DNA from 4 places in the Cupriavidus sp. L7L genome. Region 2 is predicted to be linked to each of the others. Evidence: predicted binding sites of a transcription regulator. Region 2 holds the regulator's gene; each other region holds the start of a gene.
What was found. Region 2 encodes LexA, which represses DNA repair genes until DNA is damaged. Its sites were predicted from a motif close to ACTGTATNNNNATACAGT; they were not measured.

Region 1: E1J61_RS08095 (ATP-dependent helicase) is a predicted target of LexA. The motif match lies at 1,514-1,531, and genes of this name have one in related genera.
Region 3: imuA (translesion DNA synthesis-associated protein ImuA) is a predicted target of LexA. The motif match lies at 1,469-1,486, and genes of this name have one in related genera.
Region 4: recA (recombinase RecA) is a predicted target of LexA. The motif match lies at 2,610-2,627, and genes of this name have one in related genera.

Annotation. Positions count from the first base shown of each region.
Region 1 covers NZ_SMNY01000009.1:39,624-46,838, forward strand. The annotation lists gene E1J61_RS08095 (ATP-dependent helicase) at 1-1,470, opposite strand, end outside; gene E1J61_RS08100 (TlpA disulfide reductase family protein) at 1,636-2,169, opposite strand; gene E1J61_RS08105 (thioredoxin family protein) at 2,290-2,745, opposite strand; gene E1J61_RS08110 (hypothetical protein) at 2,984-3,595, shown strand; gene E1J61_RS08115 (LysE family transporter) at 3,692-4,333, shown strand; gene E1J61_RS08120 (hypothetical protein) at 4,406-4,585, shown strand; gene zwf (glucose-6-phosphate dehydrogenase) at 4,865-6,361, shown strand; gene E1J61_RS08130 (YifB family Mg chelatase-like AAA ATPase) at 6,444-7,215, opposite strand, start outside.
Region 2 covers NZ_SMNY01000024.1:385,986-393,200, reverse strand. The annotation lists gene E1J61_RS23985 (hypothetical protein) at 809-1,048, shown strand; gene E1J61_RS23980 (hypothetical protein) at 1,585-1,935, shown strand; gene E1J61_RS37475 (hypothetical protein) at 1,936-2,103, opposite strand; gene lexA (transcriptional repressor LexA) at 2,217-2,873, opposite strand; gene E1J61_RS23970 (asparaginase) at 3,155-4,147, shown strand; gene rpsF (30S ribosomal protein S6) at 4,260-4,634, shown strand; gene priB (primosomal replication protein N) at 4,712-5,011, shown strand; gene rpsR (30S ribosomal protein S18) at 5,015-5,293, shown strand; gene rplI (50S ribosomal protein L9) at 5,325-5,777, shown strand; gene E1J61_RS23945 (replicative DNA helicase) at 5,963-7,215, shown strand, end outside.
Region 3 covers NZ_SMNY01000053.1:15,859-23,073, forward strand. The annotation lists gene E1J61_RS33450 (PQQ-dependent dehydrogenase, methanol/ethanol family) at 1-770, shown strand, start outside; gene E1J61_RS33455 (PaaI family thioesterase) at 910-1,341, shown strand; gene imuA (translesion DNA synthesis-associated protein ImuA) at 1,567-2,460, shown strand; partial or broken gene E1J61_RS33465 (DNA polymerase Y family protein) at 2,393-2,965, shown strand; gene E1J61_RS33470 (biotin/lipoyl-containing protein) at 3,003-4,520, shown strand; gene E1J61_RS33475 (glyoxylate/hydroxypyruvate reductase A) at 4,670-5,611, shown strand; gene E1J61_RS33480 (hydroxymethylglutaryl-CoA lyase) at 5,668-6,603, shown strand; gene E1J61_RS33485 (YbaK/EbsC family protein) at 6,625-7,125, shown strand; gene E1J61_RS33490 (thioesterase family protein) at 7,122-7,215, shown strand, end outside.
Region 4 covers NZ_SMNY01000009.1:294,660-301,874, forward strand. The annotation lists gene E1J61_RS09300 (DUF4212 domain-containing protein) at 1-203, opposite strand, end outside; gene E1J61_RS09305 (sensor histidine kinase) at 203-1,774, opposite strand; gene E1J61_RS09310 (response regulator transcription factor) at 1,853-2,542, opposite strand; gene recA (recombinase RecA) at 2,782-3,837, shown strand; gene recX (recombination regulator RecX) at 3,933-4,400, shown strand; gene E1J61_RS09325 (DUF2889 domain-containing protein) at 4,608-5,315, shown strand; gene sucC (ADP-forming succinate--CoA ligase subunit beta) at 5,407-6,573, shown strand; gene sucD (succinate--CoA ligase subunit alpha) at 6,675-7,215, shown strand, end outside.

The sequences.
Region 1 (7,215 bases), on a different contig from region 2:
GTCGGCCCACGCGGGGGCAGCGGCCGGCGGCGGCTCGAATTCCTGCAGCGAGAACAGCGGCTCGGTGGCCAGCGCCAGCGCGTCGAGCACACGTGCCGCGGTCTTGGGGCCGATGCCCGGCAGCAGCTGCAGCGTGCGGAAGCCTGCCATGCGGTCGCGCGGGTTTTCCAGCCAGCGCACCACGGCCAGCACGTCTTTCACGTGCGTCGATTCCAGGAACTTGAGCCCGCCGAACTTCACGAACGGGATATTGCGCCGCGCCAGCTCGATCTCCACCTGCGCGCTGTGGTCGGCGGCGCGGAACAGCACCGCCTGCGCCATCAGCGCCAGGCCGGCCTCGCGCCGCGCCAGCACCTGCTCGACCACGTAGCGCGCCTGGTCGGCCTCGTCGTTGACGACGATGATGCCGGGCTTCTCGGCCGACAGCCGCTCGGACCAGAGATCCTTGGTATAGCGCTCGGCCGCCAGTCCGATCACGGCGTTGGCGGCCTGCAGGATCGGCTGCGTCGAGCGGTAGTTCTGCGACAGCGTCACCTGCTGCGCGGGCGGCGTGAACTGCTGCGGGAAATCGAGGATATTGCGCACGGTCGCACCGCGGAACGCGTAGATCGACTGCGCATCGTCGCCGACCACGGTCAGGCCGCGGCCATCGGGCCGCATCGCCAGCAGGATCGACGCCTGCAATGCGTTGGTGTCCTGGTATTCGTCGACCAGGACGTGGTCGAAGCGCGCGCCGATGTCCTGCGCGATGGCCGGCTCGGCCATGGCCTGCGCCCAGTACAGCAGCAGGTCGTCGTAATCGAGCACGTGCTGCTTCTGCTTGGCCTCGACATAGCCGGCAAACAGCGTGCGCAGCGCATCGGCCCACATCGCATAGCGCGGGAACTGCTGCTTGAGCACGTCCTCCAGCGGCGCCTGCGTGTTGACCACGCGCGAGTAGATCGACAGGCAGGTCTCTTTTTTGGGGAAGCGGCTCGCGGTCTCGGACAGGCCCAGGTCGTGGCGCACCACGTGCATCAGGTCGGCCGCATCGCCGCGGTCGCTGATGGTGAAGGCGGGCGACAGGCCCAGCGTCTCGGCGTACTCGCGCAGCAGGCGCGCGCCGATGGCGTGGAAGGTGCCCGACCACTGCAGCGCCGCGCGGCCCGCGCCGGTCTGCGTGCCCAGCGCCTGGTCGACGATGCGCTCGACGCGCCGGCCCATTTCGGCGGCGGCGCGGCGCGAGAAGGTCAGCAGCAGGATGCGGCGCGGATCGGCGCCGCCCAGCACCAGGTGCGCGACCCGGTGCGCCAGCGTGTTGGTCTTGCCCGAGCCCGCGCCGGCGATGATCAGCAGCGGCCCGTCGCTGCCATGCTCGACCGCGGCGCGCTGCTCCGGGTTGAGCCTGGACAGGTAGGCGGGGCCTGCGTCGGCCGCATCGGGGGCAAGGGCGGATTCGAGGTCCGCGGCGGGGGCAAGGTCGAGTGACACAGGCAGGAAAGAGGAATGGGGCGGGCAAAAAAAGCTGGCGCTAACTGTATATCCATACAGCCCGGCAGTGCAAGCCGCTTTGCGCGGGATGGGGCACGAACCAATAAAAAAGGTGCTCGATGAGCACCTTTTCCTGAATGTTGCGGGCGGCGGCGGGTGACAGCGTTACGCAGACTTTGCCAGCGCGCCGTCCAGCAGCTTGTGCAGCGCATCCCACTCGGGCTCGCCGACATAACGCTTGAGGATGCGCCCGTCCTTGTCGACCACGAAGGTGGTCGGCGTCAGCTGCACATTGCCGAAGGCCCTGGCGGCGGACCCGTCCGAATCCATCGCGACCTTGAACGGCAGCCCGCGCGTCTTGGCGTAGTTCATCACGTACATCGGCGGGTCATAGTTCATCGCCACGGCGACGAACTCCAGCCCCTTGCCCTTGAACTGCTCGTAGGTCTTGACCATGTCGGGCATTTCCTTGACGCAGGTGGCGCAGCTGGTGGCCCAGAAATTGACCAGGTAGACCTTGCCCTTCAGGTCGGCGGTGCTGACCTTCTCGCCCGACAGCAGCGTGAACGTGGCGGCCGGCGCGGCGTTGGAGGGTGCCAGCGCGCGGTAGCCGAACCAGCCCAGCAGCGCCAGTACGACGACGGCGGCGACGATGGGCCAGGGCTTGCGGGAGGACTTGGCGGAAGTGGAAGTGGTCATGGGAGGCGGAGGAAGGCGAATTCTCTTCGGGCAACGACACATTCTAATGCCGCGGGCGCCGCGGTGTTGCGCGCGGTCTGCTTGCGTCAATCTGTCGCAATGCCGGCGCCACCGCGCGGTTCAGCGCCGTGTGGCGATGGCGGCGCGTGCCTGGTCCAGCGCCTGCTCCAGGTAGGCGCCGTAGAAATCGGGCTGCATGCCGCGCAGCGGACTGGCGGCGGCGCGGCCCTGGCGATCGAGGAACAGCACCGTCGGCGCCACCCGCACCTGGTGCGCCCGCGCCCAGTCGCGCGCGGTGGTCATGCTGCCGTCGGCATCGCGCAGCGGCGTGGCGGCGGTCAGGTCGAGCTCGCGCACCGCGATCTCGCCGGCGGCGGCCTGCGGGCCGAGGTAGTTGCGGCGCACCGCGTCGCAATAGCCGCATCCTGGCATCGACACCAGCAGCACCAGCGGCTCGCCACGTTGCGCGGCCTCGGCGCCATGCGCGGCCAGGTCGGTGGCGGCAGGCAGGTGCGCCGTGCCCGCGGCCAGCGCCGTGCCCGCGGCCAGCGCCGCGCCGGCGGCCGTTGCCAGCAGCGTGCAGGCGGCCAGTCGCGCCAGTTGCGCCAGTTGCGCTAGTCGGAGCAGCGCGGTCCGGGCTGGTACGGCGAGGCGGGGCAGGGCGGGAACAGGCATGCGGTCGGGAAAGACTGTCAGGCGGCGCACCATGCACCGGGGCGCCACTTCCGCGATAATACCGGTTTCCGCCCGCAGGCGACGGCGGCCGCCAGAGCCGCTCCATGGCCTGCGCGCGCTGTCCGCCACACGCTTCCCCATGCGTCCTCTTTCGCCCCAGTCGTCGAGCCTGGCCGCCCTGGCCCGCAGTCCCATGCTGCGCCGCGCCGCCGTATGCGCGGCGCTGGCCCTCTGCGCCTGTTCGCCCCGCTATGACTGGCGCACGATCCAGTCCGGCGAGGGCGCCTATGCCGCGCTCTACCCCGGCAAGCCCAGCAGCGCCGCGCGCGACGTCACCATCGCCGGCCGCAAGCTGCCGATGACGATGGAGGCGGCGCGCGTCGACGACACGCTGTTCGCCGTGGGCGTGGTCACGCTGCCTGCCGACGACGAAGCGCTGCGGCGCGAGGCGCTGGCGGCGATGCAGGCGGGCCTGCTGGCCAACCTGGGCACGGCGTCGGGCGAGCCGGCGCGCACGCGCCCGGTCACGATCACGACCGCCGACAAGCCGGGGCGGCCGCTGGCCGGCGTGGAAGTGCAGGCCAGCGGCGTGTCGCCGCAGGACCAGTCGCCGCGGCGGCTGACCGCGCGGCTGGTGGCGGTGGGCGCGCGCGCCTACCAGGCGGTGGTGCTGGAGTCCGGCGACGCCGCGCGCGACCAGCGCCAGGCCGAGCAGGTGGAGCAGTTCCTCGGCGGCTTCCACCCGTTCTGAGGTCCCGCAGGACGCCGCAGGAATACAGGGTTTGCGCCGGGCCGCGTCAGTGCGGCGGCGGCAGTTGTCGGGCAGTTGTCGTCTAGGAGAATCGAAATGCGTTGGGAAGTGTGGCTGGCTTATTTCGCGGCGTGCTGGGTGATTGCGGTGTCGCCGGGATCGGGGGCGGTGCTGTCGATGAGCCACGGCCTGTCGTATGGCCTGCGCAAGACCACCACCACGATCTTCGGCCTGCAGACGGGGTTGGTAATCGTGCTGCTGGTGGCCGGCGGCGGGCTGGGCGCGCTGCTGCTGGCCTCGGAGCAGGCCTTCATGGTGGTGAAGACCGTGGGCGCGCTGTATCTGATTTACCTGGGCTTGCAGCAGTGGCGCGCGAAGGTGCAAAGCAGCGAAGGCGCCAGCGAGGGTCCCGCCCGCGTGGCCGTGATGAGCCCACGCCGGCGCTTCGCCACCGGGCTGCTGACCAACGTGACCAATCCCAAGGGCATCATCTTCATGGTCGCGGTGCTACCGCAGTTTATCGACCCGAACCACCCGCTGGCGCCGCAGTTGGCCATCCTGGCGCTGACCATGTGCTGCGTCGACCTGGTGGTGATGCACGGCTACGCGCTGCTGGCGTCGCGCATGCAGGGCCTGTTCCGCAACGCGCGCGCGGTGCGCTGGCAGAACCGCTTCTTCGGCAGCGTGCTGATGGCGGTTGGCGCGGCGCTGTTCTTCGTGCGCCGGCAGCACGCCTGAGCGCCGGCACTGGCGCCAACCCTCGGGGTTTGCTTCAATGAGGGGAACCCCCCCGGCCACGGAGAGCCCCAAATGCCAGCCTCGCCGATTCCCCGCGCCGGCGCGCGCATGCTGCCGCGCCACACCGTGCCTCCGGTGGAAGAACCGTCGCCGCCGGGCGTGCCTCCCGACTTGCCATTGCCGCCGGAAGAAGATCCGGTGCCGCCGCCGGTCGAGCCGCCGGTGGCGACGCCAATCGGAAAACGCGCGTAGGGATCGCCGCGGCCCGCCGGGGCCGCTTTAGGCCTTCCTCCCTTTCGTCGCTGCGGCGCGGCGCCCGGCATGGTTCGCCTGTCACGCTGGGGGCGCAAAGTATGGCGGTCCAAGCATCGCGCCGGGCGCGCTGTGACCCGCGCCTGTGCCTGTGCCTGCGCCGGGGTGGGGGCCAGCGTGCTCACTGGCATGGTTCATGCGGCTTGCCGCGCGTGCCGGCCGGGCTCGCGCTGCCCGACCCACATCGCGCCGGTGTTCCCGGCAAGCAAGGAGCCCGCCATGCCTACCGCCCGTTCCGCGTTTTCAGCTTCTTCCTTCGGCACGCCCGATCCACGGCCGGTGGATCTTGTGATCTTCGGCGGCACCGGCGACCTGTCGGCCCGCAAGCTGCTGCCCTCGCTGTACATGTGCCATCGCGACGGCAACCTGCCCGAGGGCACGCGCATCATCGGCGTGGGCCGCCATGAATGGGATGCCGCGGCCTTCGCGCGTTTTGCCGACGAGCGCGCGCAGCCCTTCGTCGATGCGCGCTACCTCGATCCCGACAAGTGGCGCGCGTTCCTGCAGCGGCTCGACTTCGTCCGGGTCGATGCCTCGCAGCCCGGCCACTACGAGACGCTGGGGAAGGCGCTGCGCAGCGAAGCGCTGCGCATCTACTACATGGCGATGCCGCCGGGCCTGTTCGCCCAGACCTGCGACAACCTGGCCGGGCACGGCCTGATTGCCGACGACACCCGGCTGGTGCTGGAGAAGCCGCTGGGGGTCGACCTCGCCTCGGCCATTGCCATCAGCGAGGTAGTGACGCGCTACTTCAGCGAAGACCGCACCTACCGGATCGACCACTACCTCGGCAAGGAGACGGTGCAGAACCTGATGGCGCTGCGCTTCGGCAATTCGATTTTCGAGCCGCTGTGGCGCACGCCGTTCGTGTGCAGCGTGCAGATCACCGTGGCCGAGACGGTCGGCGTGGGCTCGCGCGGCGGCTTCTACGACGAGGCCGGCGCCATGCGCGACATGATCCAGAACCACCTGCTGCAACTGGTCAGCATCCTGGCCATGGAGCCGCCCGCATCGCTGAACTCGGACGCCGTGCGCGACGAGAAGCTCAAGGTGTTGCGCTCATTGCGCCCGATGTCGCCCGAGGACGTGCGCCGCAACACGGTGCGCGGCCAGTACACCGCGGGCGCCATCGGCGGCGAGCTGGTGCCCGGCTACCTGCAGGAAGACGGCATCCCGGCGGACAGCCGCACCGAGACCTTCGTCGCGATGCGCGCGGAGCTGGGTACCTGGCGCTGGAACAAGGTGCCGTTCTACCTGCGCACCGGCAAGCGCATGCAGGAACGGGTGACCGAGGTGGTGATCCAGTTTGCGGGGGTGCCGCACTCGATCTTCGATCCCGGCAGCACGCTGCGCGCCAACCGCATGGTGATCCGGCTGCAGCCGGAAGAGTCGGTGCGGCTGATGCTGATGGTCAAGCAGCCGGGCGAAGGCATGAAGCTCAAGCCGCTGAGCCTGGCGCTGAACCTGGACTCGGCCTTCACCACGCGCCGCGCCGAAGCCTACGAGCGGCTGTTGCTCGACGTGATCCGGGGCCGGCTGGCGCTGTTCGTGCGGCGCGACGAGCTGCAGGCCGCGTGGACCTGGGTCGATCCGATCCTGGAAGCCTGGCGGCACCAGGACGAAGGCCCGCGGCCCTACACCGCCGGCACCTGGGGGCCGGCGGCGTCTTCGGCGTTCATGGCGCGCGAGGGCGTGCAGTGGTCGGAGGAAGCCTGACCGCCGCCGCCACCGCCAACTGCGGACCGGCGCGCCGGTCGTCCGGATCGAGGCTGTCCCCGCCGCTTCGCCGCGGCTGGCGCTAGCCGGCCATCCGCAGCGCCCGCCGGTACTGGATCGCCTCGCCCACGTGGCTGGCGGTCAGCACCTCGGCGCGATCGAGGTCGGCAACCGTGCGCGCCACCTTCAGCACGCGGAAGTACGAGCGCGCCGACCACGCCAGCCGCGTCATCGCGCCGCGCAGCAGCGCCTGTGCCTGCGGCTCCAGCACGCAGTGCTGCTCGATCTCGCGGCCGCCCAGTTCGCTGTTGGGCTTGCCTTGCCGCGACAGCTGCAGCGCCCGCGCCGCCAGCACGCGCTCGCGCACCGCGGCGCTGGGCTCGCCCGGCGGGCCGTCGAGCATCTCGCCCTGGTCCTGGGCGGGCACTTCGATCTGCAGGTCGATCCGGTCGAGCATCGGCCCGGAAATGCGCGACTGGTAGCGGCGCACCTGGTCGGGGGTGCAGCGGCATGGCCGGTCGGGATGCCCGAGGTAGCCGCACGGGCACGGGTTCATCGCCGCCACGAACTGGAAGCACGCGGGGAAGTCGGCGTGCCCATTGGCGCGCGCGATGGTGATGCGACCGGACTCCAGCGGCTCGCGCAGGACTTCGAGCACCCGGCGGTCGAATTCGGGCAATTCATCCAGGAACAGGACCCCGTGGTGCGCCAGCGAGATCTCGCCCGGCCGCGGGTTGCCGCCGCCGCCGACCATGGCCGGGCCCGACGCGGTGTGGTGCGGCGCGCGGCAGGGGCGCCGGCCCCACAGTTCGGTGCGGAAGCCGCCCGGCGTCAGGCTCATGACCGCCGCGGAT
Region 2 (7,215 bases):
GCCCTGCCGCGCATCGAAGATGTTGAAGGTAGGCCCCGCTTGATCGCGGTCGGCCGCCAGGCATCCTGAACTTCGGCGCATGAATTGCGGTGCTATGAGCCAACGTATGTAGCGAAGCTACTGGCAGGCAAGCAGTGGGCGCCGATCGCTCTGAAGGCGCGTGCCGATTTGCGCGTTCTCTGTGGGTAGGCGAGCATGGGGCTCCGTTGCCTCGCAAACATTTCTTGCTCACCTCGGGCCGACACGCGTCGATGTCCTGCAGGGCGAGAACAGCGGCGCTGCTACCCATTGTCGGATCCCTCCTTCTGCCGTCGGGTGTATTCGCTGACCTCGCCGCTTGCACAGAATGGAGTGGGCCTTGGCTGCATAGGCCAAGGCCCGTTTGGGCTACCGAAATTCCCCCGTCAAAACAGATATGAGGCCTTGGCTGCATGGGCCCAAGGCTCTTACTACAGGTCCCCCGTCACATCATATGCCGCATCGCACAAGAGCTTCGTTATGAATTGTGATGCAGCGCACAATATTGTCGCGAGTCACTTTATGGTGCTCGTCGATCGCTTGCTCGGCGCGGTAAGCCGACCAGTAGAAGTGGGAATATCGGCCGTGCCATAAAAAGCCATTCTCCGCTGGACTACTGCGAAGAGACGGCCGAGAAGGGAGGAAATTCCGTTCGTGCGTTTTGCGCTGGCGGGTATGCGACCGAGTGCGGTGACCGAGCAGATGGACGAGGGCGATGAGGCTTGCCGTTGAAGCGGATGGGGCGTTCTTTCATCATGCTAGGATTCCTCTGAAACGATGGGAGCGCGCCATGTCGAGCCATGCCTTGGTCGAAGAAGGGGAGTATTTCTGCCACTGCACGGTCTGGAAGTCGAAATCTGGATCCTGGGAGGCATCGGTATTGTTCGAGCGCAGAATCGATCACGCAAACGAGTTTGTCCCAGGCTTGCGACACAAGATCAAAGCCACGTTCAATAGCGAGGAAGAGGCGATGGCTGAAGCAATTGCTTACGCAAAGGCTTGCGTCGAGAACACTAAGACCGGGCTGTAGCCTCATGCGGCCACTCCGAAGCATTTTGATTCCTTCGCCGACCAACTCGCCATCTCAGGCGCGTTGGCGCTTACCAGTGCTGCCGCCTTACACGCGCGGCGTTTCGGCCAGCTTCCTATGCAGGCGAACTGCACTTGGAGAATCGGAATAGACGGCGGCGCTGCGGCATGCTGCGGACGCTGCGCGAGCGGGACGACTTGGTCTTAAAGGGCTACGATGGGATAAGAGCTTTCGGCAATTCGCTCCATGAGACCTCACATCCCTCATTCCCATCATGCATACCGTACCGGTGATCCGAGGCACGGCTGGCGCCACTATTTGATCCTCGCGGCGGTGGTGCTCGGGCTGGGCCTACTCTTCCTGGCGTGGCCTGGCTAAACGCGCTTGCGCGGAGGGGATGGAGGTCCCTGCGTCATCGTCTTGGACGCTCCTTTCAGTGCCAGCGACGCCCACAATCGATGTGGCTCCTGTACCATACGCGCCTTGCATTCCAAAGGGGTCGTATGTTCTTTCGAGCAGCGGTAATAGGGGCTGGCGTGGCAGTGGCCGCGATGATGGCCGGATGCGCCACCGGCACATCGGAAAAAGATATTCGTGCGCGTCCGCCGATGCGCTTGTTCACGCCGGCAAAAATGGCTGACGTTGCCAAATGCCTGCGCAACAATCTCGGCGACGAAGCCACGATGGTCAACCTGCCGGCACAGAACCAGATGGAAATCCGGATCGGACAGCCGAAGATCAGTGGCGAATTTGCGTATGCCTACCTGATCTCGCTGACCGCCAGGCCGGATGGCACGGCGGTCGAGTTGCGCAAGACCAATACATGGTTCCCGCAGATGACTCCGGAAGAACTGGAGACGGAAACCAAGGCGTGCGCGCGTAGCTGATCAGGCCAGCTTGCTAGTGGTTTCCAGTTCAAGCATCCTGCAGATCGCAGCCATGCTGCCTACCATGGTCCGGCGCTGCGCGCCCTGATAGACGCGCACGCCCTTGCACTGGCGGAAGGGCACCGGCTTGACCGGGCGGCGGGCGGCGACGTGGTGGGTTTGCGGCATGGTTGCACCTCTTTTTCAGGCAAAAGCGGGGTCAACACCCGGCAAGCCGGGCGGCGTCTGCAAAGCAATGGAAGCGGGTGGGTCCGCGCAGGCGAAGCGCCTGCCGTGACCGGCTAGAAGCCGGAGGATCGGATCAGGCCGACCGCGATGCCTTCCAGCGAAAACTCTTCGCGCCCCGGTTCAACGATGATGTTGGCGAAGTCCGGGTTTTCCGCGATCAGCTCGATATGGCCGCCGCGCCGTTGCAGGCGCTTGACCGTGACATCGTCGCCGAGTCGCGCCACCACGATCTTGCCGTTGGGCGCTTCGCTGGCCCGGCGCACGGCGAGCAGGTCGCCGTCGAGAATGCCGGCGTCGCGCATGCTCAGGCCGCGCACGCGCAGCAGGTAGTCCGGGCGTTCATCGAAGACCGAGGCGTCCACCTGGTATTGGCGGTCGATATGTTCGGCGGCAAGGATGGGACTGCCGGCTGCGACGCGGCCAACCAACGGCAGCGTCAGCTGCAAAACGCCGGGGATGGGTAGCGAGAACTGGTCCGGCATTTCCGAGTCGCTGCGCGAAACCTTCAGGCGGATGCCGCGCGAGGCGCCAGGCGTCAGCTCGATCACGCCTTTGCGGGCCAACGCGCGCAGGTGCTCTTCCGCGGCATTTGGCGAGGAAAAGCCAAATTCGGCAGCAATCTCGGCACGCGTCGGCGGGAAGCCGGTACGGCGGATCGTATTGCGGATCAGATCGAAAATCTGCTGCTGCCGGGGTGTCAGGGTCGCCATGGGATCGCCGTTCCGTGCGGGCGCGCTGGGGCAGGGCTGGATGGGCTGCCCAACGGACTGGGCGGTCCCCGAAATCCTGCATCCGGCGGGCCGGGCACTGTATGTTTAAACAGTATGCTGTGATTTTATACAGTATCGGCGTCAGCGCAAGCAGAATTTTTGCTGGCGCGCGTGAACCGATCGGCCTCGGCGCGGGCCATGCCGGTGGAAGTCCGCCGTTACAATCGCGATTCCATCGCCCGGCGCATGTATTCCCTTCTGTTTCCTGAGCCCCAGCACCCATGACCCAATTGCCTCGCATCGTTGTATTGGCTACCGGCGGCACCATTGCCGGCGCTTCCGGCAACCCCGCCAGCAGCGCGCACTACCAGGCGGCCACCGTGCCCGTGTCGTCGTTGCTTGCGGCGGTGCCGGCGCTGCAGTCGGTGGCACGGATCGAAGCCGAGCAGGTGGCGCAGGTCGACAGCAAGGACATGACCTTTGCGCTGTGGGCCGCGCTGGCCGCTCGCGTCGAGCACTGGTCAACGCAGGCGGATGTGGCGGGCATCGTGATCACGCACGGCACCGATACGCTGGAAGAAACGGCGATGGCGCTGCACCTGACCCAGGCGTGCCCGGTCCCGGTGGTGATGACGGCGGCGATGCGGCCGTCCACCTCGCTGTCGGCCGACGGGCCGCTCAACCTGCTCGACGCGGTACGGGTGGCGGCGTATCCGGATGCGCGCGGGAAGGGTGTGCTGGTGGTGCTGAACCAGCAGATCCATGCGGCGCGCGATGTTGCCAAGGCGCATACCTCGGCGGTGGATGCCTTCGTGTCCCAGTGCGGGCCGCTCGGGCTGGTGCAGGACGACTACGTGGGCTTTGCCCGCACGCCCCGGCAGGCATGGGCGATCGGTCCGATGCCGGGCGCATGGCCGGTGGTCGAGATCGTGGCGAGCTACGCGCAGCCGGGCCGGATCGCCGTCGATGCGCTGGTGCAGGCTGGCGTGGCGGGCCTGGTGGTGGCCGCCGCCGGCAATGGCTCGATACACGAAGTGCTGGCGGAGGCCCTGGTGGATGCCGCCGCCGCCGGAGTGGCGGTGGTGCGCAGTTCGCGCACCGGGGCAGGTCATGTGGCGATTCCGGCGCATCCCAGCCCGTCCGATGGCGTTTTTGTCTCCGCCGCGGACCTGAATCCGTATAAGGCGAGGGTACTGCTGGCATTGGCGCTTGCGGCGGATCCTGCGCTGGCACGGGATCCCGTGCGCCTGCAGGCCGCCTTTGCCAAAGCCTGAGCCAGCCTTGCCGCTTGCGCGCCCCGCTGGCGCCGGGCTATAATTTAAGGCTATTCAACCTTGCCACACCGGACTCGTGACGCCCGGGTGGCTAATCCCAAAAGGAGCGTCAATGCGTCATTACGAAATCGTCTTCATCGTCCACCCGGACCAGAGCGAGCAAGTGCCGGCCATGATCGAGCGCTACAAGCAGCTCGTGACCTCGCAGAACGGCAACGTTCACCGCGTGGAAGACTGGGGCCGTCGCCAGATGGCCTACATGATCCAGAAGCTGGCCAAGGCTCACTACGTTTGCCTGAACATCGAATGCGGCAAGGACACGCTGGCTGAACTGGAACACGCCTTCAAGTTCAACGACGCCGTGCTGCGCCACCTGATCGTGCAGACCAAGAAGGCTGAAACCGCTCCTTCGCCGATGATGAAGGAAGTGCAGCGCGAAGAAGCCCGCAAGGCCGCGCAAACGACCACCGAAGGCCAGGCCGCCTGAGTGCGGACTGCGGTGCGCGCCCAGGCTGACCATGTCGGCCCTGGCGGCACGGATGGCAAACGGCAAGAGGCCCCGCGTTGAACCAGCTTCGGCTTGCCGCCACTTTGGCGGAACGCGATGCCCTGCGCTATACCCCGGCCGGAGTGCCCGTCGTGAACTGCATCCTGCAGTACAGCGGCGAGACGGTCGAGGCGGAAACGCCTCGGCAGGTTGAGTTTGCCATCGCGGCAATGGGGATCGGGCCGGTGGGTCAGCGGCTTGAGCGGTTACCGCTCGGCACGCTGCTCGACTGCGAAGGATTCCTCGCCCGCAAGCACCGCAACAGCAAGGCTCTCGTCTTTCACATCACCGGATGTAAAGCATTCGTAAAGGATTGAATCATGGCATTCGTCAAACGTGACAACAAGAACAAGAAGCGCTTCCAGCAACAGAACCCGCTGTTCAAGCGCAAGCGCTTCTGCCGCTTCACCGTGGCTGGCGTGGAACAGATCGACTACAAGGATCTGGACACCCTGAAGGACTTCATCGGCGACAACGGCAAGATCACGCCGGCCCGCCTGACCGGTACCAAGGCCCACTATCAGCGTCAGCTGGATACGGCGATCAAGCGTGCGCGTTTCCTCGCGCTGCTGCCGTACACCGACCTGCACAAGAACTGATAGGCCCTAGGTCCGTAACGGAGAAAACACGATGCAAGTCATTCTGCTGGAAAAAGTCATCAACCTGGGCAACCTGGGTGACATCGTCAAGGTGAAGGACGGTTACGCTCGTAACTTCCTGATCCCGTCGAAGAAGGCGCGCCGCGCCACGCAAACCGCGATCGCCGAATTCGAAGTCAAGCGCGCCGAGCTGGAAAAGGCCGCCGCCGAGAAGCTGGTCGCGGCGCAAGCCGAAGGCGAGAAGCTGAACGGCCTGACCGTCCAGATCAGCCAGAAGTCGGGTGTGGACGGCCGTCTGTTCGGCTCGGTCACCAACGCCGACATCGCCGTGGCCCTGGAAGGCCAAGGCTTCAAGGTCGAGAAGGCTCAGGTTCGCCTGCCGAACGGCCCGCTGAAGATGGTGGGCGACCACCCGATCAGCGTCGTGCTGCACACCGACGTCGTGGTCGACGTGACCGTGTCGGTGCTGGGCGAGCAGGTCTAAGACCCGCTGCAGCGGTGCCGCTGCGCGGCGCCGCCCGAAGCACTGCAAGCAGAAAAGGCAGGAGCCCTGGCTCCTGCCTTTTTTGTTGCCCGCTGGCGCTGGCCGGCAGATGTTGGACGCACGTCCGGCAAATGTCCGGTGTAGTGCGTCCTCCTGCCAGCGTCCCGCCGTTATAATCCCTCCCCATGAACGCGCCCGTCGCCGACCCCCAACTCGACAACCTCAAGGTCCCGCCGCATTCCATCGAAGCCGAGCAGTCGGTGCTCGGTGGCCTGCTGCTGGACAATGCCGCCTGGGACCGCATTGCGGACTTCCTTTCGGAGGCGGATTTCTACCGCTTCGACCACCGGATGATCTTCCAGAGCATCGCCCGGTTGATCTCGGCCACCAAGCCGGCCGACGTGATCACGGTCTATGAAATGCTGCAGGTTGCGGGCAAGGCCGAGGAAGTTGGCGGGCTGGCGTACCTGAATTCGCTGGCACAGAACACGCCCAGCGCGGCCAATATCCGCCGCTATGCGGAAATCGTGCGCGAGCGTGCGGTGCTGCGCAAGCTGGTTACGGTGGCCGACGATATCGCCTCGGCCGCCTTCGCGCCCAAGGGGCGGGAAGTCCGCGAGCTGCTGGACGAAGCTGAATCCAAGGTCTTTGCGATCGCCGAGGAAGGCGCGCGCGGCCAGGCCGGCTTCCAGGAAATCCAGCCGCTGCTGACGCAGGTGGTGGAGCGCATCGACGAGCTTTACCATCGCGACAGCACCAGCGACGTGACCGGCGTGCCCACGGGCTTCGTGGACCTGGACCGGATGACCAGCGGCATGCAGGGCGGCGACCTGATCATCGTCGCCGGCCGCCCGTCGATGGGTAAGACCGCGTTCTCGCTGAACATCGGCGAGCATGTGGCGGTGGAGCAGGGCCTGCCGGTGGCAGTGTTCTCGATGGAAATGGCCGGCACGCAGCTGGCCATGCGTATGCTCGGCTCGGTCGGGCGGCTGGACCAGCACCGGCTGCGTACCGGCCGCCTGCTGGATGAAGACTGGCCACGCCTGACGCATGCCATCCAGCGCATGAACGATGCGCAGCTGTTCATCGACGAAACTCCCGCGCTGAACCCGATGGAACTGCGCGCGCGCTCGCGCCGGCTGGCGCGCCAGTGCGGGCAGCTCGGCCTGATCATCATCGACTACCTGCAGCTGATGTCGGGCTCCGGCGGCGGTGAGAACCGCGCGACGGAAATTTCAGAGATTTCCCGTTCTCTGAAGGGCTTGGCCAAGGAACTCAACTGCCCGGTGATCGCGCTGTCGCAGCTGAACCGAAGCCTGGAACAGCGTCCCAACAAGCGTCCGGTGATGTCCGACCTGCGTGAATCCGGCGCTATCGAACAGGATGCCGACGTGATCCTGTTCATCTACCGCGACGAGGTCTACAACCCCGATTCGCA
Region 3 (7,215 bases), on a different contig from region 2:
AGTGGGCCCACAACCAGAAGGACTCTCCCGAGGCGCATCGCGGCGTGGGCTGGAACCTGGGCATGCTGGTCAATGCCGAGCCCCCCAGGAGCAAGCCGATGGGGCGGCTGATCGCGTGGGACCCGCTGGCGCAGAAGGCGGTATGGCACCAGGACCATGCCGGCCCGTGGAACGGCGGCACGCTCGCGACCGCCGGCAACCTGGTGTTCCAGGGCACGGCGGACGGGCGGCTGGTGGCGTATCACGCCGGCACCGGCGAGAAGCTGTGGCAGGCGCCGACCGGCTCCGGCGTGGTGGCGGCGCCGGTGACCTACCTGCTCGACGGCAAGCAGTATGTGTCGGTGGCGGTGGGCTGGGGCGGCGTGTATGGCCTGAGCCAGCGCGGCAGCGACAGGCAGGCGCCGGGACGGGTCTACACCTTTGTGCTCAACGGCAAGAAGCCGATGCCCGAGTCGGCGCCCTACGCGATGGCGCCGCTGCTGAGCGGGGTGAAATACGACCCGGCCAAGGTCGCCAACGGGCAGAAGCTCTACGTCAACAACTGCGTCTTCTGCCATGGCGTGCCGGGTGTCGACAAGGGCGGCAATATTCCCAACCTGGCCTATGTCGGCGCGCCGATGATCGAGCACCTGGACAAGATCCTGTTCAACGGGCCGTTCGTGCAGAAGGGCATGCCGGATTTCACCGGCAAGCTGACGGCGGAGGACGTGGTCAAGATCCAGGCATTTATCCAGGGCACCGCCGACGCGGTGCGGCCGAAGAAGCCCTGACGGAAGTGCGCGCGCGGGCCGGCACTGGCCCGCGCGCTTCGTGCACGCCAAAGTGGCTGTTCGCCAAATCGGAATTGTTTGGGGCCGCGAATCGCGAGGAAATACCGCCTGGACAAATTTAGCCGTGGTGAGCAGTGAAATGAAAATCCAAGCAACGGAAATCGTGATGGAGGGTGGCGCCGGCGGCGGTTTCTCTCTCGACAATCCCGCCCTCGAAAGCATCGGTGTCCGCATCACGCAGTGGCGCCCCGATTACGTGGAGCTTGAACTGCCGGTCACGTCCAGCATGCTGAACCGCAGCCGCGTGGTCCATGGCGGCACGATCTGCACGCTGCTGGACGCCGCCACCGGCTATGCCGGCCTGTTCTCGGCGCCGGGCGAGGCGGCGCGGCATGCGGTGACGCTGTCGCTGACTTCCAACTTCCTGAGCAACGGCACGGGCAGTGTGTTGACGGCCAAGGGCACCGTCGATCGGCGCGGGCGCTCGATTTTCTTTTCGCGTGCCGAGGTCTGGCTTGACCAGGAGTTGCTGGTGGCGACCGGCGTTGCCACGATGAAATACCTGAAGTAGGCCCACGGGGCGTTCGCGCCCCTTTCTCTTCTTCGGAGGCGGAGCCCGTCCGCCCGATCCGTTCCTCCGGTGCTCCGCGCACCACCCTGGCATCCTTCGCGCGTCTACCCCTTGCGCTTGCCTCGATACTGTATAAATATACAGTTATCGTAAATATCCTATTTCCTCGCTTCCCGCGAGCGACACCGACTTCACATGCCTGCGCAATCGTACGCAGCCCCGCCCATGGCGGCGGAGGGCGTTCTTTTCCCTGCGCCGACGCCGGCCAGGTCCGCAGCCCCGGCAGCCCCGGCAGCCCACGCTACCCGGCAGCAGGCGCTTTTGGCGCTCGAGCAGCGCTATCCCGGCCTGTGGCGCGCCGGCCAGCTTGGCCGTGCCGGCAGCGCCGCGGTGTGCCCGACCGGGTATGACGCGCTCTCGGCCGAACTGCCGGGCGGCGGCTGGCCGGCGGGCGGACTGACCGAACTGCTGACCACGCAGGGGGGCGCGGGCGAACTGCGCCTGCTGCTGCCGGCGCTGCGCGTGCTGGCCGGGGCAGGGCGCCGCATCGCGCTGGTGGCGCCGCCTTGCTTGCCCAATGCCATGGGCCTGGCCGCGGCCGGCCTGCCGGCGCGCCAGCTGTACTGGCTGCGCCCGCCAGCCGGCGCGGCCAAGGCTGCGCAGCAGGCCGACATGCTGTGGGCGGCCGAGCAGGTGCTGCGCAGCCAGGCCTTCGGCGGCGTGCTGGTGTGGCTGCCCGCGGCCCGGCCCGAGGCGCTGCGCCGGCTGCAGGTGCTGGCCCAGGCCGGCGACGCGGTGGTGTGGGCGCTGCGCCCGGCCGCGGCGCTGCGCGAGTCGTCGCCGGCGGTGCTGCGCCTGCTGCTGGCGCCGCAGCCTGGCAATGTGCTGTCGATCACCTTCCACAAGCGACGCGGGCCGGTGCGCGATACGCCGTTGCTGCTGCGCCTGGGCGGGATGGAGGCAGCCACGCGCACGGCCGCCTGGCCCGTGCCCGCCGGCGCCCCGGCCGCCGCGCCTTCCGTTGTGTCTTCGTCTTCTCAGTCTTCTACCGATGCCGTACTGGATCGCGGTGCACCTGCCGCGCCTGCCCCTGGACGCACTGCAGCCCAACTGGCCTGAGCCGGCTGCCTCCAGCCCATCCTCCGTCACCGGCACGCTGCACCATGCGCTGCCGGTAGCAGTGATGGCGCAGGAGCAGGTGGTGCTGGCCAACGGTCCCGCGATGCAGCTGGGCGTGCGCTACGGCATGCGCCGCGGCGGCGTGCAGGCGCTGTCGGCGGACATCGTGCAGCTGGAGCGCGACCCGGTCGCGGAAGAGGCGCTAATGGAAACGGTGGCGCTGGCGCTGCTGCGCTTCACGCCGGCCGTGACCTTCGACGAGGAGCCGGAAGCGGCCACCGTGATGCTCGACGTCACCGCCAGCCTGCGCCTCTTTGGCGGCCACCGCGCGCTGTGCCGCGCGGTGCGCGCCTGCGTGCGCCAGCTCGGCACCATTGCCCAGGTGGGCAGCGGCCCGACCGCGCACGGCGCCGCCTGGCTGGCGCGCCAGCCGCTGCGGCGCACCCGCCGCGGCGTGGTGCGGCCCGCGCGCCGGGCGGTGGGCATGGCGCGGCTGCACCGGCTGACTGCTCAAGGCCAGCGCGGGCGGCGGCGGCAAGGGCATGCGCGTGGTCGAGGCGGGTGAGGGCTTCGAGGCCGCGCTGGCGTCGGTCAAGCGCGAGGCCAGCGCCAGCTTCGGCGACGACAAGGTGCTGGTGGAGAAGTACCTGACGCGCCCGCGCCATATCGAGATCCAGGTATTTGCCGACACCCACGGCAACTGCGTCTACCTGTTCGAGCGCGACTGTTCGGTGCAGCGCCGGCACCAGAAGGTGCTGGAAGAGGCGCCCGCGCCGGGCATGACCGAGGAGCGCCGCCGCGCTATGGGCGAGGCCGCCGTGGCCGCCGCCAAGGCGGTGGGCTATGTCGGCGCCGGCACGGTAGAGTTCATCGCCAACCAGGACGGCTCCTTCTACTTCATGGAGATGAACACGCGCCTGCAGGTCGAGCATCCGGTCACCGAGATGATCACCGGGCAGGACCTGGTCGAATGGCAACTGCGCGTCGCCGCCGGCGAGCCGCTGCCGCTGACGCAGCAGCAACTGCGCATCGACGGCCACGCGCTGGAGGCGCGCATCTACGCCGAGAACCCCGACAAGCAGTTCCTGCCGTCCACCGGCACGCTGCGCTTCCTGCGCACGCCGCCTGCGGTGCAGTTCATGCGCGGCGAGGACGCCCATGGCCCGGCCGGCATCCGCATCGATGCCGGCGTGCGCGAGGGCGACACCATCAGCCCGTACTACGACCCGATGATCGCCAAGCTGATCGTCTGGGGCAAGGACCGGGACGAGGCGCTGGCGCGGATGCGGCAGGCGCTGGCGGCGTATCACGTGGTCGGACTGTCGACCAACGTGGCCTTCCTGCAGCGGCTGGTCAAGTCCGAAGCGTTCCGCACTGCTGATCTGGACACGGGGCTGATCGATCGCAACGAGAAGACCCTGTTCCCGCCGCCGGCCCCGGTCGGCATGGAGATCATCGCGCTGGCGGTCGCCGCGCTGCTGGACCGCGAGGCGCGCGAACTGCGCATCGATGCCGCCGATCCGCACTCGCCGTGGACCCACGGCGGGGCATGGCGGCTCAATGGCGGCGTTTCGCGCCAGCTGCGCTTCGGCTACGGCGACCATGTGCTCGACGTGACGCTGAACACCAATGCGCGCGGCAGCACGCTGATCTATGCCGACCAGGCCGCGCCCTTCGCCAGCACCTGCCAGGCCGACGACCTGCGCGTCAACCTCGGCACCCGCCGTGCGCATGGGCAGGTGCACTGCGACCGCGAGACCTTCCATGTGTTCTATGGCGGGCGGCATGTCGCGCTGGCGTGGCTCGACCCGCTGGCCCACGCCGGCGAGGCCGAAGGCGAGGGCGGCAAGCTGACCGCGCCGATGCCGGGCAAGGTCATCGCGGTGATGGTCGAGGCCGGCAGCACGGTCACGCGCGGCACGCCGCTGCTGGTGATGGAAGCAATGAAGATGGAGCACACCATCAGCGCGCCGGCCGACGGCGTGGTCAGCGAAGTGCTCTATGGTGTCGGCGAGCAGGTGGCCGAAGGGGCGCAGCTGCTGGCGTTCGAGGGCAAGTAAGGGGCGCGTACGGTCCGGGTCCGGCCCGAAGCCTGACCCGGATCGCATTCCTCTGCCAAAATAGCCTTCTGGGTATCTGCTCACCCGTCGTTCCCGCCTGCGCGGGAATGACAGTCGATGCGCGCCCCGCAATATCCCCTGGAGACAAGATGAAGTTGCAGTTGTACGTCCCCGACGGCCGCTATGAGCCGTGGGTCGAAGGCTTTGCCGAAGCCCTGCCCGAAGCCGAATGCGTGACCTGGGAGGGCAGCCGCGGCGAGCCAGCCGACTACGCCGTGGTCTGGCGCCCGCCGGTGGAAATGCTGCGCGGCCGCACCGACCTGAAGGCGGTCTTCAACCTCGGCGCCGGCGTCGACGGCATCCTGCGGCTGCGCGACGAGGCACCCGATGCGCTGCCCGCAGGCGTGCCGATCGTGCGGCTGGACGATGCCGGCATGGCCGCGCAGATGGCCGAGTACGTCACCGCCGCCGTGCTGCGCTATTTCCGCAAGCTCGACGCCTACGAGGCGCAGGAACGCGCCGGCAACTGGAAATTCCTCAAGCCGCATCGCCGCGCCGACTTCACCATCGGCGTGATGGGCGTGGGCACGCTCGGCACCCATATCGCCCGCACGCTGGCCAGCTTCGGCTTCCCGGTGCGCGGCTGGAGCCGCACCGCGCGCGCGATCGAAGGCGTCAGCGGCTTCTATGGCGATGCGGGCCAGGCGCCGTTCCTGGACGGCCTGCGCGTGCTGGTCAATGTGCTGCCGCTGACCCCGCAAACCGAGAGCATCCTGAACACCGGCCTGTTCGCGCGGCTGGCGCAGGGCGCCTATGTGATCAACGTGGCGCGTGGCCAGCACCTGGTCGAGGAAGACCTGCTGGCCGCAGTGCAGTCGGGCCAGGTTGCGGGCGCCACGCTCGACGTGTTCCGCACCGAGCCGCTGCCGGCGGATCATCCGTTCTGGCAGGAGCCGCGCATCACGGTGACGCCCCATATTTCGGCGCTGACCCTGCGCGAGGACAGCATCGCCCAGATCGCCGGCAAGATCCGCGCGCTGCGCGCGGGCCAGCCGATTGCCGGCGTGGTCGACCTGCAGCGCGGGTACTGAGCGCCGCGGCACCCCACAACGAAGAACAGACAGCGAAGAACAGACAGGAGACGGCCATGACCATCCCGAACTACGTGAAGATCGTCGAAGTCGGCCCGCGCGACGGCCTGCAGAATGAAAAGGCCATGGTGCCGACCGACGTCAAGGTCGCGCTGGTCAACCAGCTGACCGACGCCGGCTTCGTCAATATCGAGGCCGCCTCGTTCGTCTCGCCCAAGTGGGTGCCGCAGATGGCCGATGGCGCGGATGTGATGGCCCGCATCCAGCGCCGGCCCGGCACGCTGTACTCGGTGCTGACGCCGAACATGAAGGGCTTCGAGGGCGCCATTGCCGCCGGCGCCGACGAGGTGGTGATCTTCGGCGCCGCCAGCGAGGCGTTCTCGCAGAAGAACATCAACTGCTCGATCGCCGAGTCGATCCGGCGCTTCGAACCGGTCGCCGCCGCGGCAAAAGAGAAGGGCGTGCGCCTGCGCGGCAGCATCTCGTGCGCGCTGGGCTGCCCGTACCAGGGCGAGGTCCCGGTCAGCGCCGTGGTCGACGTGGTGCGCCGCATGCGCGAGCTGGGCTGCGACGAGATCGATATCGCCGACACCATCGGCGTGGGCACGCCGGTGCGCGTGCAGGAAGTGATGCGCGCCGCCGCCGCGGAGTTCGCGCTGGACCGGCTCTCGGGGCATTTCCACGATACCTACGGCCAGGCGCTGTCCAATATCCTGGCCAGCCTGGAAGTGGGCATCGCGATCTTCCACGCCTCGGTCGCCGGGCTGGGCGGCTGCCCGTATGCCAAGGGCGCGACCGGCAACGTGGCCACCGAAGACGTGCTGTACATGCTGCACGGCATGGGCATCCATACCGGCATCGACCTGGAAGCGGTGGTGCGCACCGGCGACTACATCTCGCAGGCGATCGGCCGCGCCAACAGCTCGCGCGTGGGCCGGGCGCTGCTGACCAAGTGGGCCGCCGCCAGCGATGCGGCGCCGGCCTGCGCCTGAGTCCAGAAACAAGGAGAACCCATGACGGCAAGTAACGAAGCGCTGCCCGAATCCGCGCAGCGCGTGGCGGACCTGCTGGCCGGACTCGGCCACGACCGCCCGGTGGTGATGCTGCCCGCCACCGGCAAGACCTCCGCCGAAGCCGCGGCGGGGCTGGGCTGCAGCGTGGCGGAGATCGCCAAGTCGATCATCTTCCGCCGCGTCGAGGACGATGCGCCGGTGCTCGTGATCGCCAGCGGCAGCAACCGCGTCGACGAGGCCAAGGTGGCCGCCCGCGTTGGTGCGCTGGGCAAGGCCGATGCGCGCTTCGTGCGCGAGAAGACCGGCTATGCCATCGGCGGCGTCTGCCCGATCGGCCATGCGGTCGCGCCGGTGATGCTGCTCGACCAGGACCTGTTCCGCTACGACAGCCTGTGGGCCGCCGCCGGCCATCCGCATGCGGTGTTCAACCTGACGCCGCAGCAGCTGCAGCAGATGACCGGCGCGGAGGTTGCCGACGTGGCCGCCGGAGCGCCGGCATGAGCCCCGAGCTACGTCCGGGGCTGACCTTCAGCTGGCAATACACGGTGCCGCCCAAGGCCACCGTGCCGCGCCTGTACGACGATATTCCCT
Region 4 (7,215 bases), on a different contig from region 2:
TAGACCACCAGCGCCCCCTGGGCGCCAACCCAGAACGAGAACGGCCAGCCGAAGAAGTCGAAGCGCAGTTCGCGCGCAAACCACGCTACCACGAAGGTAACCACGAACCAGACCGCCAGCAGCCCGACGATCCAGCGCAGGTTGCGGTGCCAGTTCTGGCGCTGGCGTGCTTCGGCGAGGTCAGGGGCGGGCGCGTCGTTCATCAGGTCAGGGTTTCGGTGGGGCGGCGCAGTGTCACGCGGAAATGCGCGCCGGCCAGGCGCGGCGATTGCTGGTAGACGTGGTCGGAAATCTGCACGTCGCCGCCGTGCTGCTGCACGATCTCGCGCACGATGGCCAGGCCCAGCCCGCTGCCTTCGGTATTGGTGCCGAGCACGCGGTAGAAGCGCTCCATCACGCGTTCGCGATCGGCCGGCGCGATGCCCGGGCCGGTGTCTTCCACGTCGAGGTAGGCAAACGGCTCGAAGGCATCGGCGCTGACCCGCACCGTCGCATGCCCGCCGCGCGGCGTATAGCGGATGGCATTGTCGAGCAGGTTGTTGAGCATCTCCGTCAGCATCAGCCCGTTGCCCAGCACCGTAACCGGGTGGTCGGCGGCGTCCAGCCCCAGGTCGATGTCGCGCGCCCAGGCCTGCGGCAGCCAGTCCTTGACCACCTCGCGCGCCAGCGCGCACAGGTCCAGCTCGCCCATGCCGCCGGTGCCGGCCAGGTTTTCCATACGCGCCAGCGACAGCAGTTGCGTGACCAGGTGCGCGGTGCGCTCGGAGCTGCCGGCGATCTGTGCCAGCGAGCGCCGCAGCTCTTCCGGCGACTGCTCGCGCTGCGCCAGCTCGGCCTGCATGCGCAGCCCCGCCAGCGGTGTCTTCATCTGGTGCGCGGCATCGGCGATAAAGCGCTTCTGCGTCTGCACCGACTGGTCCAGCTGCGCCAGCAGGTCGTTGAACGATCCCACCAGCGGCGTGATCTCCTGCGGTGCGGCGCGTTCGTCGATGGGACTGGTGTCGCCGGGGTTGCGTGCGCGGATGCGCTGCTGGATCGCGGTCAGCGGCGCCAGCCCGCGCGAGAGCCCGAACCACACCAGCACCACCGCCAGCGGCAGGATCACGAACTGGGGCAGGATCACGCCCTTGATGATCTCGTTGGCCAGGCGCGCGCGCTTGTCGAGCGTCTCGGCCACCTGCACCAGCACCGGCTGGCTGCCGCTGACATTGCGCAGGTCGACGTAGGTGTAGGCCACGCGCACATCGTTGCCGGCGATGCGGTCGTCGCGCAGCGACACCAGGCCGGCGTGGCCCTGGTCTTCTTCCGACGGCAGCGGCAGGTCGTGGTCGCCGGCGATGTACTCGCCGCGCTTGCCGACTACCTGGTAATAGATATTGTCGGTCTCGTCGGCGCGCAGGATCTCGCGCGCCGACAGCGGCAGCTGCAGCGTGACGCGGCCGTTGACCTCGCGCAGCTGCTGCGACAGTACGATGGCGCTGGCTTCCAGCGCCCGGTCGAACGGGCCGTTGGCGATCGACTTGGCCACCAGGTAGGTCACCGCGATGCTCATCGGCCACAGCAGCAGCAGCGGCGCCAGCATCCAGTCGAGGATCTCGCCGAACAGCGAGCGTGGCGCGGGCGTGGCGGTGCTTTCCTCCAGGTGAGGCAGTGCGTCGGCCAGTTCCTGGTCGGTGCCGGGCGTGCCAGGCGTGCCAGGCGTGCCAGGCGTGGTATGGGAGGGTGGTGGCACGGCGCGGTGCGCGCGCCGCCAGGGCAGTTGCAGCAGGCTCATCTCGACGGTGGTCGCTCGGGTGCGGTCGTGCTCGCCTGCAAGGGCGGGGCTAAGGTGCGGGCCGCGTCAATGGTGGCGTCAATGCTGCGCGGCCACGGCCGGCTGGAATTTTTCCAGGCAATAACCCAGGCCGCGAACCGTGGCGATGCGGATGCCGCCCACCTCGATCTTCTTGCGCAGGCGGTGCACGTAGACCTCGATGGCATTGTTGCTGACTTCCTCGCCCCACTCGCACAGGTGGTCGACCAGCTGTTCCTTGGACACCAGCCGGCCGCAGCGCGTCAGCAGGATCTCCAGCAGGCCGATCTCGCGCGCCGACAGGTCGAGCATCTGTTCGTTCAGGTAGGCGATGCGGCCGACCTGGTCGAAGGCCAGCGGCCCGTGCCGCATCAGCGTGGCGCCGCCGCCGGCGCCGCGGCGCACCAGTGCGCGCACGCGCGCTTCCAGTTCGGACAGCGCGAATGGTTTGGCCATGTAGTCGTCGGCGCCCAGGTCCAGGCCCTTGACGCGCTCGTCGACGCTGTCGGCCGCGGTCAAGATCAGCACCGGCAGCATCGCGCCGCGGGCGCGCAGGCGCTTGAGCACCTCAAGGCCGGACATGCGCGGCAGTCCCAGGTCCAGGATCAGCAGGTCGAAGGTCTGGGTCGACAGGGCGGAGTCGGCACCGAGCCCGTCGGCAACATGGTCGACGGCATAGCCAGAGTGACGTAACGAGCGCGTCAGGCCATCGGCCAGCGTGTCGTCATCTTCGGCGATCAGAATACGCATGGTTGTCTCCGCCTGGCCGGCATAGCCGGACGCCCGCGGAATGGGCGCGATGGGGCTTGCCAAGCATACTGTTTTTTTATACAGTACCCGCACATTCCGCTGGGGCCGCCCGGGATGCTTCCTGAGTGATGCTTCCGGAATGGCGGCCGCGCAGACAGCCGGGCCGGCGCCGGAGCCGGCAAAAGCCGGTGCCGCGCCACATGCGGCCTATTTATACACCATTTGATTCAAGGACGACCATGGACGACAAGAAGGCAGGTGCGGGCGTGAGCGCCGAGAAGCAGAAGGCGCTTGCCGCCGCGCTCTCCCAGATCGAGAAGCAGTTCGGCAAGGGCTCGATCATGCGCCTGGGCGACGGCGAGGTCGAGAAGGACATCCAGGTGGTCTCCACCGGTTCGCTCGGCCTGGACATTGCGCTTGGCGTCGGCGGCCTGCCGCGCGGCCGCGTGGTCGAGATCTATGGTCCGGAATCGTCGGGCAAGACCACGCTGACGCTGCAGGTCGTGGCCGAAATGCAGAAGCTGGGCGGCACCTGCGCCTTTATCGACGCCGAGCACGCGCTGGATGTCAGCTACGCCGGCAAGCTGGGCGTGAACGTCGGCGACCTGCTGATCTCGCAGCCGGACACCGGCGAGCAGGCGCTGGAAATCACCGACGCGCTGGTGCGCTCGGGCTCGATCGACCTGATCGTGATCGACTCGGTGGCGGCGCTGGTGCCCAAGGCTGAAATCGAAGGCGAAATGGGCGACTCGCTGCCCGGCCTGCAGGCCCGCCTGATGAGCCAGGCGCTGCGCAAGCTGACCGGCACCATCAAGCGCACCAACTGCCTGGTGATCTTCATCAACCAGATCCGCATGAAGATCGGCGTGATGTTCGGCTCGCCGGAAACCACCACCGGCGGCAATGCGCTGAAGTTCTACGCCTCGGTGCGCCTGGATATCCGCCGCATCGGCTCGATCAAGAAGGGCGACGACGTCATCGGCAACGAGACCAAGGTCAAGGTGGTCAAGAACAAGGTCTCGCCGCCGTTCCGCGAAGCCTTCTTCGACATCCTGTACGGCCAGGGCATTTCCCGCCAGGGCGAGATCATCGACCTGGGCGTGGACGCCAAGATCGTCGAGAAGTCGGGCGCGTGGTACAGCTACAACGGCGACAAGATCGGCCAGGGCAAGGACAACGCGCGCGAATACCTGCGCGAGAACCCGGACATCGCCGAAGAGATCGAGAACAAGGTGCGTGCCGCGCTGGGTGTGGCGCCGACCAACGTCGTGCCGGCCGAAGTGCTGGAAGACTGAGCGCCAGCCCGCCGCTGGAGCAACCGGAAGGGCCGGGGCATCGCCGATGCGCCGGCCTTTTTGTTTAGGCCCACGGTGGAAACTTCACGACCTCAATGGCCACGCGTCCCCCCCTGTCCCTGAAGGCCCGCGCCGTCGGCTACCTGTCGCGCCGCGAGCACAGCCGCGCCGAGCTGGCGCGCAAGCTGGCGCCCCATGCCGAATCGCCGGAACAGCTCGAGCAGTTGCTCGATGCGCTCGAGCGCGAGAACTGGCTGTCCAACCAGCGCTTTGCCGACAGCCTGGTCCATCGCCGCGGCGCCCGCTATGGCGCGGCCAGGGTGATGCAGGAAGCCAAGACCCACAAGCTGGACAGCGAACAGCTGGGCGAACTGCAGGAAAGGCTGCGCGCCACCGAGACCGAGCGGGCCCGCGAGGTCTGGCGCAAGCGTTTCGGCGTGCCGCCGGATACGCCGGAGGCACGTGCGAGGCAGATCCGATTCATGGTGGCGCGGGGATTCTCCCGGGCGGTGGTCAGCAAGATCATCCAGGGCGCTGACGAAGCGTACGGCGACGACGACTGAGCGTCTGTGTGCGGTAGTATCCGCATTCGTCGGTTCATTACCTGCACTGCAGTCAGGGTGTCATTGGCGCGCCGTTGCCCGACAATGCGGCGCGACAGTCGCCGCACAAGGATGTTCCCGGGCAAACCAGCGCGGCATGTTAAACTCCCCGGGTTATTCGGTGCTCCGGCGCCGCCGTTCCCAAGCCCCCAGTATTCCAGCCTGGCCATGCCTCTGTCCCAGCCCGTCAACCGCTCCTTGCGCCATCGCCGTGCCATTACGGCCGAGGCGTACCAGAGAGAGGACGGCCTGTGGGATGTCGAGGTGCGCCTGACCGACACCAAGCCCCGCGACATCGCACTTGCCGGCGACCGTATCCGCCCGGTAGGCCAGCCCCTGCACGACCTGTGGCTGCGCGTCACGATCAACGAGGACATGACGGTGCTGGATGCCGAGGCGTGCTCCGACTGGGTGCCGTACCCGTCGCAGTGCGACACCATCGGCCCGGCCTACCGCAAGCTGATCGGGCTGAACCTGCGCAAGGGCTTCCGCAAGGCCGTGCGCGAGCGCCTGGCCGGCATCAACGGCTGTTCCCACCTGACCGAAGCCGCCGGCGTGCTGCCCAGCACCGCGATCCAGGCGTTTGCCGGCGAAGTCATCAGTATCCGCGACAACGGCGAGGACGATCCGAATCCGGAGCCGCCCTATCAGTTGCACGGCTGCCACGCGCTGCGTTTCGACGGCGAGGTGGTTCGTGAGTTTTACCCGCGCTGGTATGGTCACCAGCCGAGGCCCAAGGCAAGGGCCGAGGCCGCACCTGCCGTCGCAACCGCGCCTCGGGCGCCCGCCGTGGCCAATGGCGACCGCGGTGGTCAAGCCAACGACGACGGCAACGACGCTGTCCCGGCCGACAGGCCAACCGGCACTTCCGGCTGATTCTCAGGATCAGCCAACCAGACGAGAGAGTTCGTCTCCTTTTTCAGATTTCTCCCTTCTACCTTTTACGCCTACCCGAAAGGAAACACGCATGAATATCCATGAGTATCAAGGCAAGGAAATCCTGCGCAAATACAATGTGCCGGTTCCGCGCGGCATCCCCGCGTTCTCGGTTGACGAGGCCCTGAAGGCCGCAGAACAGCTCGGCGGCCCGGTGTGGGTTGTCAAGGCGCAGATCCACGCGGGTGGCCGCGGCAAGGGCGGCGGCGTCAAGGTTGCCAAGAGCATGGACGAGGTCAAGCAATACGCCTCGAACATCCTGGGCATGCAGCTGGTCACGCACCAGACTGGTCCGGAAGGCAAGAAGGTCAACCGCCTGCTGATCGAAGAAGGCGCCGACATCAAGAAGGAACTGTACGTTTCGCTGGTGGTGGACCGCGTGTCGCAGAAGATCGCGCTGATGGCGTCGAGCGAAGGCGGCATGGACATCGAAGAAGTCGCTGCCCACACCCCGGAAAAGATCCACACGCTGATCATCGAGCCGTCGACCGGCCTGACCGACGCTGACGCCGATGACATCGCCCGCAAGATCGGCGTGCCCGACGCGAGCGTGGCGCAAGCCCGCCAGGCACTGCAAGGCCTGTACAAGGCGTTCTACGACACCGACGCTTCGCTGGCCGAAATCAACCCGCTGATCCTGACCGGCGACGGCAAGGTCATCGCGCTGGACGCCAAGTTCAACTTCGACTCGAACGCGCTGTTCCGTCACCCGGAAATCGTCGCCTACCGCGACCTGGATGAAGAAGACGCCAACGAAATCGAAGCCTCGAAGTTCGACCTGGCCTACATCTCGCTGGACGGCAACATCGGCTGCCTGGTGAACGGCGCCGGCCTGGCCATGGCCACCATGGACACCATCAAGCTGTTCGGCGGCGAGCCGGCCAACTTCCTCGACGTGGGCGGCGGTGCCACCACCGAGAAGGTGACCGAAGCCTTCAAGCTGATGCTGAGCAACAAGAACGTGCAGGCCATCCTGGTCAACATCTTCGGCGGCATCATGCGTTGCGACGTGATCGCCGAAGGCGTGATCTCCGCTTCCAAGGCCGTGCACCTGACGGTGCCGCTGGTCGTGCGCATGAAGGGCACCAACGAAGACCTCGGCAAGAAGATGCTGGCCGAGTCGGGCCTGCCCATCATCTCGGCCGACACGATGGAAGAAGCCGCCCAGAAGGTGGTGGCCGCTGCCGCTGGCAAGTAAGCCGTCGCACGAACGCAACCATACGCGAACGCGAGCGGTGCGCTGGCGCTCTTTATTGAGCTCCCGCGCGCGCCGCTCGTAGAAAAGCAAAGGATTACAGCATGTCGATTCTGATCAACAAAGACACCAAGGTCATCACCCAGGGCATCACCGGCAAGACCGGCCAGTTCCACACCCGTGGCTGCCGCGACTACGCCAATGGCAAGAACGCCTTCGTCGCAGGCGTGAACCCCAAGAAGGCAGGCGAAGACTTCGAAGGCATTCCCATCTACGCCAGCGTCAAGGACGCCAAGGCCCAGACCGGCGCGACCGTGTCGGTCATCTACGTGCCGCCCGCAGGCGCCGCTGCCGCGATCTGGGAAGCCGTTGATGCCGACCTGGACCTGGTGGTCTGCATTACCGAAGGCATCCCCGTGCGCGACATGATGGAAGTCAAGGACCGCATGCGCCGCGAGAACAAGAAGACCCTGCTGCTGGGGCCGAACTGCCCGGGCCTGATCACGCCGGACGAAATCAAGATCGGCATCATGCCGGGCCACATCCACAAGAAGGGCCGCATCGGCGTGGTGTCGCGCTCGGGCACCCTGACGTACGAAGCCGTGGGCCAGCTGACCGCGCTGGGCCTGGGCCAGTCGTCGGCTG